Regions from separate parts of the Enterobacter sp. WI-ESBL-E8 genome, predicted to be linked through region 3. Evidence: predicted binding sites of a transcription regulator. Region 3 holds the regulator's gene; each other region holds the start of a gene.
The links. The regulator PurR, encoded in region 3, represses purine synthesis genes. The targets are predictions, from matches to a motif close to CANGCAAACGTTTGCNTG.

Region 1 (4,237 bases), 860 kb from region 3:
AAGGTGATTTTCAAAGCTTGCCTGGGAAAGCTGCGGCGTGAGGGTGCGACCAAACGAGGAACCGCGATGGTGCGCCAGCCCTTCCAGATCGATTCCCTGCGCGTGCTGCTTCACCAGCAGCGTTTTACCGTTTCCGGTACAGCCGCCGATGAGCACCATCGGTTTTTGCGACTGCTCGATGGTTGCCTGAATCGCCGCCTGACGCAGGGCCTTATAGCCGCCGCGGATCAGCGGGTAATCGATACCCGCCTCTTTCAGCCAGGCCTGGGAGATATGCGAGCGCTGGCCGCCGCGCGCGCAGCAGAGAAAGCCCTCTGGACGGGCAAGGCAGGCTTCGCGCCAGGCGTTGATGCGCGCATCGCGCGTCTCACCCTTTACCAGACTATGGCCGAGCGCCAGCGCGGCCTCCGGGCCCTGGCGTTTATAGCAGGTGCCCACGGCGGCGCGTTCGTCGTCGTTCATCAGCGGCAGGTTAAGGGCGGCGGGCATCGCGCCCTGGGCAAATTCGATCGGCGCGCGAACGTCGATTAAAGGGGTATCGGACGCGAGGATCGCGCGATAGTCCGTTCCATCGTTCATGGGTATTCCAGAAAAAAGCTAAGCAGCAATGGGCGGGAATTGTACGCCGGGGAAAGAGGAGGTCAACTCCCCGGCGGAGGGCGCGCTATTTAAGCTTTGATTGTGCCCAGACGATACCGCTCGCATATTCAGGCGGCAGGAGAGGGATCATGGCTTCCAGCGTGGCGCTCAGGCGGTCCGTGTCGCTGTCGTTCAGGTTCAGGTGACCCACTTTACGACCCGCGCGAACCTCTTTGTCATACCAGTGCAGGTGCACCAGCGGCAGCTTCAGCCAGTCGTAGTACAGATCGGTGCCGATCAGGTTGATCATCACCGACGGGCTGTTGACCACCGGCTGCGGCAGCGGCAGGTCGGTGATGGCGCGCAGATGCAGTTCGAACTGGCTGATGGACGCACCGTTTTGCGTCCAGTGGCCGCTGTTGTGCACGCGCGGCGCAAGTTCGTTGATCAGCAGACCGGACGGGGTGATAAAGCACTCCATCGCCATGACGCCCACATAGCCGAGTTCGTGCATGATGGCAGAGAGCATATCTTCCGCCTGTGCCTGCTGGTCTGCGTTTGCGTGCGGGAAGGCCACGCTGGTGCGCAGGATACCGTCCTGATGCAGGTTATGCGTCAGAGGGTAAAACACCGTGCGGCCATCGTGCCCGCGCGCGCCAACCAGCGACACTTCACCGCTGAAGTTAATGCCCTGCTCAACGATGCACTCGCCGTAGCAGTCATCCGGCAGCTCGCCGGTGTCGTTCGCGCGCAGACGCCACTGGCCGCGGCCGTCGTAGCCACCCACGCGGCGTTTCACGATCGCCAGCTCGCCCAGCATCGCGAAGACGTCATTCCACTCGCTTTTATCGGACAGGAGCTGCCACGGCGCGGTCGCGAGGCCGAGCTTGTCGAACAGCTGCTTTTGCGTCAGGCGGTCAGCAATAATTGGGAACACATCGCGGTTAACAAAGGCGTTGTGACGCGCCAGCTCGCGTGTCAGGGCCGTCTCCGGCCAGCGTTCGATCTCGGCGGTAATCACGCTCTGGTGGAACGGCACGGCTTCAGGTTCAGCATCCAGCCCGACGGGCCAGACGGCAATACCCAGCGGTTCACCTGCCTGGCGCAGCATGCGGCCCAGCTGGCCGTTACCGAGGACGCAAACCTGCTTCATGCCGCACCCCGCGGGTCTGGATTGTCCAGCACTTCGTCGGTCTGGGCTTTACGCCATTCGGTCAGACGCTGGTGCAGGTCTTTATCGTGAGTCGCCAGGATTTGGGCTGCCAGCAGGGCGGCGTTTGCCGCACCCGCTTTACCAATCGCCAGCGTGCCGACGGGAATGCCGCGCGGCATCTGAACGATGGAATAGAGGCTATCAACACCGCTCAGTGCGGCGCTTTGTACCGGGACGCCGAGAACCGGCACCAGCGTTTTGGCGGCAATCATGCCTGGCAGATGTGCTGCGCCGCCCGCACCGGCAATAATCACCTCATAACCGTTCTCTTCGGCGCTTTCGGCGAAGCTGAACAGTTTGTCCGGTGTACGGTGTGCGGAGACCACTTCTACGTGATGCGGAACATTCAGGATTTCAAAGATTTCGGCGGCGAACTGCATGGTAGCCCAGTCGCTTTTGGACCCCATCACGATGGCGACACGCGCCGGATTATTGCGGGAAGACATGCGTCTTAAAACTCCTGTGGTGCGAAACACACTGCTTTCGAGGGCACAGAGAATAGCATGTTATACGGGCAAGGAAAACGGTTGCGCGGTTAAAAGGTGAGCCGTTGTTGCCATCCATTCATAACAAAACAGACCGCGTTCTGGCGGTCTGTTTTCGTTGTTCGGCAATCATTATTTAGTCAGTTCTGCGGTCATGTGCACGCGGTTGTTGAACTGTGCGCTGGTGATTTTGTAAGAGGCACCCTGTTCAGCGGCCTGTGCAGCAATTTTCGCTTCTGCACGGTCAAGGGTTGAGCCGGTTGCGCTGACGCTCTGCGCGAAAGCACCGAAAGAAGCCAGAGAAAGAGCGGTAACTCCAACGAAAGTTTTGATGGATTTCATGGTCGTATTCCTTAAGTAATTTATCTGGGATAGGGCGTGTTGCCCTGATGTGATAAATAATAGACCGACCATGGACTGATTAAAATCGAAACAATTTGCCGATATCGTTCAATTAAATTGAATGAATTTGCGCGAGGATTAAAACGGAAAAGCGATCAGCTTTACGCCCTCAGGCGTGACTTTGACCATCGATCCTTCGCTGTGCCAGGCACCCAATACCACGCGGTGTGCGGGCTTGCCGTTGGCGATAAGGGAATGCACGTCAGGACGATGGGTATGGCCGTGAATGAGCCACTGCACGCGGTGCTTTTCCATGACGTTGACAACTGCCTGCGGGTTAACGTCCATGATGGTGATGGATTTGCTGCTGTTGGCGGTTTTACTGCCCGCGCGCATTCTGGCGGCGATGCGGTTGCGGATGAACAGCGGCAGGGCCAGGAACAGCGTTTGGATCCACGGGGTGTGGACTTTGGTGCGAAACGCCAGGTAGCCGGTATCGTCGGTGCAGAGCGTATCGCCGTGCATGATCAGGATCTTTCGGCCGTAGAGGTCGAGCACCTGTTCTTCCGGCAGCAGCGTCATACCGCTTTCGCGGGCGTAGCGCTTGCCGAGCAGGAAATCGCGGTTGCCGTGAATGAAGTAGCAGGGGACGCCAGACTCAGCCAGCGCTTTTATGGCCGCAGCCATTTCACGGTGCAGCGGGTTAGGATCGTCGTCGCCGATCCAGGCTTCGAAGAGATCGCCCAGGATGTACAGCGCATCGGCGCTTTTCGCTTCACCGCGTAAAAAACGCAGAAAACCGGCGACGATCGCCGGTTCTTCTGTTTGCAGATGCAAATCTGCAATAAAGAGTGTCGCCACGAATTACTCGCTGACGGTCACGCTTGTAATCACAACGTCTTCTTTAGGAACGTCCTGGTGCATGCCGCTGCGGCCGGTAGAGACGGCTTTGATCTTGTCAACCACGTCCATACCTTCAACCACTTCTGCGAATACGCAGTAGCCCCAACCCTGCAGGCTTTCGCCGGAGAAGTTCAGGAAGTCGTTATCAGCCACGTTGATGAAGAACTGCGCGGTCGCAGAGTGAGGCGCCTGAGTACGGGCCATCGCCAGCGTGCCGCGGGTGTTTTTCAGGCCGTTGTTCGCTTCGTTTTTGATCGCTTCTTTGGTTTCTTTCTGGTTCATGCCAGGTTCAAAACCGCCGCCCTGGATCATAAAGCCGTTGATCACGCGGTGGAAGATGGTGTTGTTGTAGAAACCTTCGCGGCAGTAGTCCAGGAAGTTTTTAACTGTTTCAGGCGCTTTGTCATCAAAGGTTTTGATTACGATATCGCCATGATTAGTGTGGAAAGTAACCATTTTTGCATCCTGTTCCGTTATTGTGGTACGTCGACCCGCGTTCGGGTCATATATAGGGGCTTGTTATAGCATAACCACAGGATGCGATCACCTTGCATTGTGTGCTGCTTCGGGTTTGAATTACGGGTAGAATACCCGGTTTTCAACCACACACGTGTTTACATGGAATCTTCGATGTTAAAAATCTTTAATACAATGACGCGCCAAAAAGAGGAATTTAAACCTATCCATGCCGGGGAAGTCGGCATGTACGTGTGTG
Region 2 (4,237 bases), 1.7 Mb from region 3:
AGCATTGCTGGCTTTTTTCATTTTGGGGAACTGTCATGGCTGAACTGCAGCTGCTGTTAAATTACACCGGGCATCTGCCTGAATGCCCGACGTGGAGCGCAGAAGAGCGCGCACTCTACTGGGCCGATATCCTGGAAGGGGAAATCCACCGATACCATCTGCCGACGGCGGAACACACAGTGCTCTCTTTCCATGAGGAGGTAGGCTGTTTCGCGCTGCGCGAGCGCGGCGGGTTTATCGTCGCCATGCGCAGCGGCATCTGGCTTGCCGATAAGCATGGCCTCCTGCAGCGCAAGGTGTGTGATAACCCCTCTAACCCGCAGCTGGCGCGTTTTAACGATGGGGGAACCGACAGTCAGGGGCGCTTCTATGCCGGGACCTTCTGGGGGCCGGGGGATTACAACGGCGCGCTGCTGATGCGTATCAATAACGATCTGACGCCGAAAGTGATCCAGTGCGATATTCACGGGCACAATGGCTTAGCGTTTAGCCCGGAGAACCAGTGGATGTTTACCTCCGACACGCCAAACGGCGTGATTTACCGTACCCCGCTTGATGAGCAGGGTGAGCCGGGCAGGCGCGAGGTGTTTCGTCAGTTTAAAGAGGGCGAGGGGATACCGGACGGCGCGGCAATGGATGTGGAGGGCTGCTACTGGAGCGCGCTGTTTGACGGCTGGCGTATCGCGCGTTTTTCTCCAGAAGGGGAACAGCTGGAAGAGTATGAAATGCCGGTACGTTGCCCGACGATGGTCTGTTTTGGCGGCGATGATATGAAAACGCTGTTCATTACGACGACGCGGGAAAATATGGATGCGGAGGAGGTGGCGAAGTATCCGCTCTCCGGCGCCATCTTCACCCTGCCCGTGAGCGTGGCAGGGGTGAAGAAAAGCCGCTTTATCGAACGTTAGCTCGGGTCGACCGGCACGACGTTTTCGCTCGGATAGCAGCCCAGCACTTTCATGGAGCGGGTGATTTCGCCCAGCTCGCGCAGGGCTTTCTGCATGGAAGCAGACTCCAGGTTGGCCTGGATATCGAGATAAAACATCTCTTCCCATGGATTACCGTGGATCGGACGTGATTCCAGCCTGGTCATGATCAGGTTGTGGTTACGCAGCACCAGCAGGGCTTCAACCAGCGCGCCGGCCTGCTGCCCGGTCGCCATCAGCAGCGTGGTTTTGGCCGGTACCTGGTCTGAAACGTTGATGGCCTTGCGGGCCAGCACCACGAAGCGGGTAATATTTTGCGTCTGGTTTGCCAGGTTGCGCTCCAGCACCTGTAAACCATACAGCGCGCCGCCCGCTTCGCTGCCGAGCGCAGCAACGGTTGGGGAGTTAGCCTGCGCCACTTTTTCCATCGCCGCCGAGGTGCTTTCGGTGTACTCAATTTTCCAGTTCGGATAGCGGTTCAGGAACTGGCTGCACTGCTGGAACGGCTGTGGATGACTGTAAACCGTTTCGATCTTGCTCAGGTCCGTTGAGCCGGAGACCAGCACGCAGTGATCGATAGGGATTGTCAGCTCACCAACCAGCGAAAGAGTGGTGTGCTGCAGCAAATCGTAGACGTCGTTGATGGCGCCGGAGCTGGTGTTTTCAATCGGCACCACGGCGTAATCCGCCTGGCCGGTCTCGACCTGGTTGAAAATATCGGCGAATTTTGCACAGCCGCTCTCAATAAATTCTTCGAAATGGCGTGCGGCATACTGACGTGCGGCCAGGTGAGAATAAGAGCCCTTTGGCCCAAGGAAAGCGACACGTGCAGAGTGTGGATTGGTTTTGTTCAGATGCTGCTGGAGCAGCGCTTGCTGGGTCAGAACGGAGTCTTCAATGATGAGCTGGAACAACCGGGTGATGTAGTGGGCATCGAGGTGATGCGCTTTACCGAGCTGAATGAGACGTTCCAGCAGATCGCGCTCGCGGTCAATATCACGGACCGGGCGATGGGAGTCCAGCTTGGCTTTGCCCACTTCAACGGCAAGGGCTCGGCGTTCGGCCAGCAGCGCCAGCAGTTTCTCGTCCAGCGCGCTGATTTTTACTCGCAGATCCAGTAACGGGTTTTCCGGTGTCATAGTGTTGCCTGTCTCATTTTATCGTTATCAATAAAAAAGGCCCCCCGGTGTGGGAGGCCTTGTTGTTCGTCTTCGCATTCTTTATCACACGACGAAACGCCTCCCGTTCAGGGGAAGGTAAAAAAGAATGCGAAGAAGAACGGCGTAAGTTTCATAAAGTCATCCTGTGATTGATACCGTTAAAGTACCCGTACTGTTTTCACCCTGTCAATAAAAAACAAAAAACGCGCCCGAAGGCGCGTTGGCGGTACACTCAATTTAAAGGATTACTCTTCTTCAACTTCTTCCGCGAAGCTGGCGTCTTTCACCGATGTTGTGGCGCGACGGGCTTCACCTTTGTGTTGCACTTTATTGAGCTGCCGTTCCAGCTTGTTGATCAAATCGTTAATTGCGGTGTACATATCCTCATGTTTTGCGCTGGCGACCAGATGGCCGTTTGGAGTATTGATAGTTGCGTCAGCGATGAAACCCTGCGGCTCCTTGGACAGGATGATATGTGGATTAATCAAATGAGTTTGCCATTTATCCAGTTTGGCGAGACGGTCTGCGACGTGCTGGCGAATTGCCGGAGTAATTTCCATTTGTTTACTGGTAATGTTCATTGTCATAAATTTTACCTCTTGTCTTTCCGTCTTGGTGATTCCAGCATACCCGACCTAATGTCAAAATGTGTGATTTAGATCACGTTATTTTGTCGGTTTTTGTCAGGGAATCTTTTTTGTGAGGCAGGGCAGGAAGAGGTGAGATTTACCTTGTGGAAGGCAAAAATTGGGGCCATAGTTGACTGGATGTGTTGGGGCTAACGCGCTTTAGCGACGCTCGGAAACGAATAAAAAAACGGCAGCCTTCGGGCTGCCGTTTTACATTGAGGCAATATCAGGTGTTGCTGCTGTTGGCGGCGATGATTTTCGCCACTTTATCAGCCTGAGCAGTCATCTGCATCTGACGGTAGGCATTTTCCATCAGCTTCAGGCCGTCGCGCGTTGCCTGGGTGTCCGGATAGTCACGCAGCATACCCTCTACGCGGTTAACCACGGCAACCCATGCACCACGGCGGGTATAGTATTCCGCCACGGAGTATTCATATTTCGCCAGACGGTCTTTCAGGAACACCAGACGTTTGGTCGCGTCGGTCACGTACTGACTGTTCGGATAGCCGCGCACCAGTTTGGAGAAGTCATTGAAGGCATCACGCGCGTGCTGCGGATCACGGTCGGAACGATCCACGCCGAAGAAGCCCTGCAGAGCACTGTCGTCCAGCGCCATGTTGGTGAGGCCGCGCATGTACATCACATAGTCGATGTTAGGATGAGTCGGGTTCAGACGCATGAAACGATCGATGGTTGCCTGAGCCAGCGGCAGATCGGCATTTTTATAGTATGCGTAGATAAGATCTAACTGTACCTGCTGCGAATACGGACCAAATGGATAGCGATTATCCAACGCTTCCAGTTGCGTTATCGCCTGTTTCCAGTTACCGTCCTGCAACTTTTGTTGTGCAGTCGCATAGATTTCATTCGGCGGATTGTCAGGGACCTGTTCATTTGAACCGGAGCAGCCCACCAAAGCCAGGCTCAACGTGGCCGCTGCCACCAGATATTTCATGCGCGTCATGACGTTTTGACTTTCCTCAAATGTTTGTCCGGGAGAAACTCTGTTCCTGCTCCCGATTAAGACCAGCTACAATAGCACACTATATTAAACGGCAAAGCCGTAAAACCCAACGTTAAACGAAGAAGCAGTTTATGGCACAACGAGTAGAACTCACCGCAACAGTCTCCGAAAATCAGCTCGGTCAACGCTTAGATCAGGCTTTGGCCGAATTGTTCCCTGATTATTCGCGTTCACGCATAAAAGAATGGATCCTTGACCAGCGCGTGCTGGTAAACGGCAAGATCTGGGACAAACCAAAAGAGAAAGTGTTAGGCGGGGAAGCTGTCGCCATCAATGCTGAAATCGAAGAGGAAATCCGCTTCGAGCCGCAGGATATCCCGCTGGACATCGTCTATGAAGATGATGACATTCTGGTGATCAACAAGCCGCGCGACCTGGTTGTTCATCCGGGGGCGGGGAACCCTGACGGTACGGTACTTAACGCACTTCTCCATTATTACCCGCCTATCGCGGATGTCCCGCGCGCGGGCATCGTACACCGTCTGGATAAAGACACCA
Region 3 (4,237 bases):
CGCGTCCTGTCGCCTGCGGGAACGGACGGAGCGCCTGCGCTACGACGATAGGGTAAATCGCCCCGTTCGCGACGGCCATCACGCAGAATGGAATCAAAATTTCAGCCAGACCGGCGCCCGGAATAAAGCCAACGGCCCAGGTCCCGATAACGCTCAGGGCATACAGCACCAGCAGCCATGGCAGCATCTGCTGACCTTCCCACTTTTGCAGCGCTGCGCGACAGCCGTATCCGCCCACCAGGAACGCGATGGTCTGCGGAACGTAGCTCAGCCCGATGGCTGCCGGGCTGTATCCCATATCGTGCAGAATAAACGGCGAGCCGGTGAGCCACGCGAAGAAGCTCGCCGAGCAGGCGGCATAGATCAGGACATTGCCGCGATACGCTTTGGTGCCGAGCAGGGAAGTGAAGGTGATTGGCTTCGCGTCAGCATGCGCCTCTTTTTTATGCGCGGGCTTGAGGGCAAACGCCGGCAGCATTAGTACCAGCGTGATGGCAAACAGCGTGGCAAAAATGGCCTGCCAGTCAAAATGCGCGAGGATCCAGCTGCCCAGCAGCGGAGCAAGGGCTGGCGAGAGTCCCACGAGCGGCATAATGGTGGCGAAAATACGGTTTGTGCGGTTAGCCGGGTAGTAGTCGGTAACCAGCGCCTGCCAGGTGACGGCAGCGGCACAGACGCCCACGGCCTGAATAAAGCGCAGCACCAGCAGCCAGGTGGCGTCGCGTACCCATAGCATCCCCAGACAGCCAACGGCAAAAATGGCCAGACCCAGCAGCAATACCGGTTTACGACCAAAGCGATCCGAGAGCGGTCCCCAGAGCAGCTGTGCGAAAGCAAAACCGGCGAGGAACAAACTCAGGCTGGCGCTGATGGCCGCGGCAGGCGTCTGCAGATCTTCCTGCATAGCGGCGAAAGCCGGCAGGTACATATCGGTGGCCAAAAAGCCCAGCACGCTTAAGCCGCCGAGCCAGACTAAAAAACCTTTCCTGGGTTGCATTATTTTATTCTCCTTAAGGAGGCAGGTGTACGTTGGCGCTGAGTGTAGGGAGTGCAAAGCCGCTTGTGAAACGCTAATATTTGGCGGGTGCATTCAAAAATTTTGCAGGCAGAAAATGTGGTCAGATTATTCTCTTGAAGTGGTCGATGCTGTCGCGCGTAACGGCAGCTTTAGCGGTGCGGCGCAGGAGCTGCACCGCGTCCCTTCGGCTATCAGCTACACCGTGCGTCAGCTCGAAGAGTGGCTGGCGGTGCCGCTGTTTGAGCGGCGCCATCGCGACGTGGAATTAACGCCCGCAGGCGCGTGGTTTTTGAAGGAAGGGCGTTCTGTTATCAAAAAAATGCAGATCACCCGCGAACAGTGTCAGCAGATCGCCAACGGCTGGCGGGGACATCTATCCATCGCGGTGGATAACATCGTTAAGCCGGAACGCACCCGGCAAATGATCGTCGATTTCTATCGGCATTTTTCTGACGTGGAGCTGCGGGTCTCGCAGGAGGTGTTCAACGGCGTCTGGGATGCGCTGGCGGACGGCAGGGCAGAGATGGCGATTGGGGCCACGCAGGCGATCCCGGTCGGGGGACGTTACGCCTTTCGCGATATGGGCATGCTGAGCTGGAAGTGCGTGGTGGCACGCGATCATCCGCTGGCGGCAATGGAAGGGCCGTTGAGCGACGATACGCTACGCAACTGGCCTTCACTGGTGCTGGAGGATACCTCCCGTTCATTACCCAAGCGTATCACCTGGCTTCTGGATAACCAGCGGCGGGTGGTGGCCCCTGACTGGGAATCGTCGGCGACGTGCCTCAGCGCCGGGCTGTGCGTCGCGATGGTGCCCGTGCACTTTGCGCGCCCAAAAATCGATACCGGAGAATGGGTTGAACTGACGCTGGAGAATCCCTTCCCGGATGCGGCCTGCTGCCTCACCTGGCAGCAAAATGACGTCTCACCCGCCATGGACTGGCTTCTGGATTATCTGGGAGACAGCGAAACGCTCAACCGAGAGTGGTTACGGGAGCCAGCGTAGCTGGCCCCGTAGAGCGATTAACGACGGTAGTCGCGGAACGGACCATCCGCAACGGAACGGCGTTCGATAAGGCGCGGGTGAACTTCAATGGACTGCGACTCTTCGCGCTTGTTGACGATCCTGTCCATCAGCATATTGAAGGCCGTTTCGCCCAGCGAATCTTTCGGCTGGTGAATGGTGGTCAACGCTGGCGTAAAGTAGCGCGCGTTACGCACGTTATCATACCCGATCACGGAAATATCCTGCGGTACGCGCAGGCCCAGCTCATCGGCGGCGCAGAGCGCGCCCATCGCCATGATGTCGCCCCCGCAGAACACGGCGGTCGGACGATGCTGCTGGGAGACGATCTGCTGCATAGCGCGGTAGCCCGACTCCGGCTCAAAGTCGCCCTGCACGATCCAGTTTTCCGGCACGTTGATCAGCGCTTCTTCCATTGCTTTCATGAAGCCGGCCAGACGGCCCGCGCCGGTGTTGCGCTCCAGCGGACCCGGGATCACGCCAATCTCGCGGTGACCGCGTTCGATCAGGTAACGACCGGCCATATAGCCGCCTTCAAAGGCGTTATCGATAACGGAATCGGTGAAGTCCGCGCGCGCTTCGCCCCAGTCCATCACCACCATCGGAATATGGCGATACTCTTCGAGCATGGACAGCACGGACTCCGGATACTCGGAACACATCACCAGCAGGCCATCAACGCGCTTTTGCGCCATCATCGACAGGTAGGCGCGCTGTTTTTCAATGCTGTTCCACGCGTTGCCCAGAATCAGGGTATAGCCTTTCTGGAAGCAGTTTTTCTCAACCGCTTCAATGATCTCGGCAAAATAGGCCGCTTCACTGCTGGTGGCCAGCAATCCAATAGATTTGGTGTGATTAACCTTGAGGCTTCGCGCAACCGCACTTGGCGAATAGTGCAGCTCTTTGATCGCGGCCCAGACGGCATTGCGCGTCTCTTCCGCCACGAAGCGGGTTTTGTTAATAACATGTGATACGGTTGTAGTGGAAACGTTTGCGCGTTTTGCTACGTCTTTAATTGTTGCCATTAAATGTCACTCCAGACCATATCCTAAGCTCCTGAAAAACCTGAAGGTAAACGTTTGCCTTCTCTCACCCTTATTTCGCAATGTTAAGTTGCGGCACGCCGGGAAAACGACACGGGACGTCAGGAGGGGGTCAATGGCCGGTACGCTAATAAATTTAGCGTGGAATTTTGTCCTATCTTGATGAAAAGGGGAAGAGGTAAAGTGTTTATCAGTTTAAATCCAGGAAGATTTTTGACGTAAACTGTGCAAAAATGAGCAGGCTCACTTTTCGTGGGGGGATTAAAAGGAGAAAAATTGATGAGTTCCGATCTGAAGTTTTCGCTGTTCACCACCGTTATTGTGCTGGCTCTGATTGTCGCTGCCGGTCTGACGGCTGCGCTGCACTGATTTACGCGGAGGGAGAGCGTTCTCCCTCCCGATCGCCCCAATTGTTACTTCTCATGCAAAAATCTTTTGCCATTTTGTTAACTTCTCATTTTTTGTGATTGATGTCATGCTTTCGGCTTCTTTGTTCTGTGTCACCACATGACACGGCATCCGGAGTTGACGCATGAAAATCAATTTTCCCCTGCTGGCCCTGGCGATTGGCGCTTTTGGGATTGGCACCACTGAATTCTCCCCGATGGGGTTACTGCCTGTTATTGCCCGGGGCGTGGACGTCTCGATCCCTGCTGCAGGCATGTTAATCAGCGCCTACGCAATCGGCGTGATGGTAGGCGCGCCGCTGATGACGCTTCTCCTTTCGCACCGCGCGCGCCGCAATGCGCTGATTTTCCTGATGGCGATTTTCACCCTGGGCAACGTGCTTTCCGCCATTGCGCCGGACTACACCACGCTGATGCTGTCACGCATTCTGACCAGCCTTAACCACGGCGCGTTCTTTGGGCTGGGGTCGGTCGTGGCGGCAAGCGTGGTGCCAAAACACAAGCAGGCGAGCGCCGTGGCAACCATGTTTATGGGCCTGACGATTGCCAACATTGGCGGGGTGCCTGCGGCGACCTGGCTGGGTGAAGCGATCGGCTGGCGTATGTCCTTCCTGGCGACCGCCGGGCTAGGCGTGATTGCCATGGTGGCGCTGTTCTTCTCCTTGCCAAAAGGCAGCGCGGGGGAACGTCCTGACGTGCGCAGAGAGCTTTCGGTGCTGATGCGCCCGCAGGTGCTCTCCGCGCT

Region 1: purE (5-(carboxyamino)imidazole ribonucleotide mutase) is a predicted target of PurR. The motif match lies at 2,309-2,326, and genes of this name have one in related genera.
Region 2: raiA (ribosome-associated translation inhibitor RaiA) is a predicted target of PurR. The motif match lies at 2,771-2,788, and genes of this name have one in related genera.

What each region holds. Positions count from the first base shown of each region.
Region 1 is NZ_JBRWXJ010000001.1:1,179,548-1,183,784, forward strand. It holds gene mnmH (tRNA 2-selenouridine(34) synthase MnmH) at 1-579, opposite strand, end outside; gene purK (5-(carboxyamino)imidazole ribonucleotide synthase) at 665-1,732, opposite strand; gene purE (5-(carboxyamino)imidazole ribonucleotide mutase) at 1,729-2,238, opposite strand; gene ACWHWP_RS05605 (YdgH/BhsA/McbA-like domain containing protein) at 2,410-2,619, opposite strand; gene lpxH (UDP-2,3-diacylglucosamine diphosphatase) at 2,758-3,480, opposite strand; gene ppiB (peptidylprolyl isomerase B) at 3,484-3,978, opposite strand; gene cysS (cysteine--tRNA ligase) at 4,153-4,237, shown strand, end outside.
Region 2 is NZ_JBRWXJ010000001.1:3,729,096-3,733,332, reverse strand. It holds gene ACWHWP_RS17615 (SMP-30/gluconolactonase/LRE family protein) at 36-908, shown strand; gene pheA (bifunctional chorismate mutase/prephenate dehydratase) at 905-2,065, opposite strand; Phe leader region at 2,096-2,221, opposite strand; gene pheL (pheA operon leader peptide PheL) at 2,173-2,220, opposite strand; gene raiA (ribosome-associated translation inhibitor RaiA) at 2,332-2,673, opposite strand; gene bamD (outer membrane protein assembly factor BamD) at 2,942-3,679, opposite strand; gene rluD (23S rRNA pseudouridine(1911/1915/1917) synthase RluD) at 3,811-4,237, shown strand, end outside.
Region 3 is NZ_JBRWXJ010000001.1:2,034,839-2,039,075, forward strand. It holds gene punC (purine nucleoside transporter PunC) at 1-997, opposite strand, end outside; gene punR (DNA-binding transcriptional activator PunR) at 1,113-2,024, shown strand; gene purR (HTH-type transcriptional repressor PurR) at 2,042-3,067, opposite strand; gene cydH (cytochrome bd-I oxidase subunit CydH) at 3,365-3,454, shown strand; gene ACWHWP_RS09745 (MFS transporter) at 3,618-4,237, shown strand, end outside.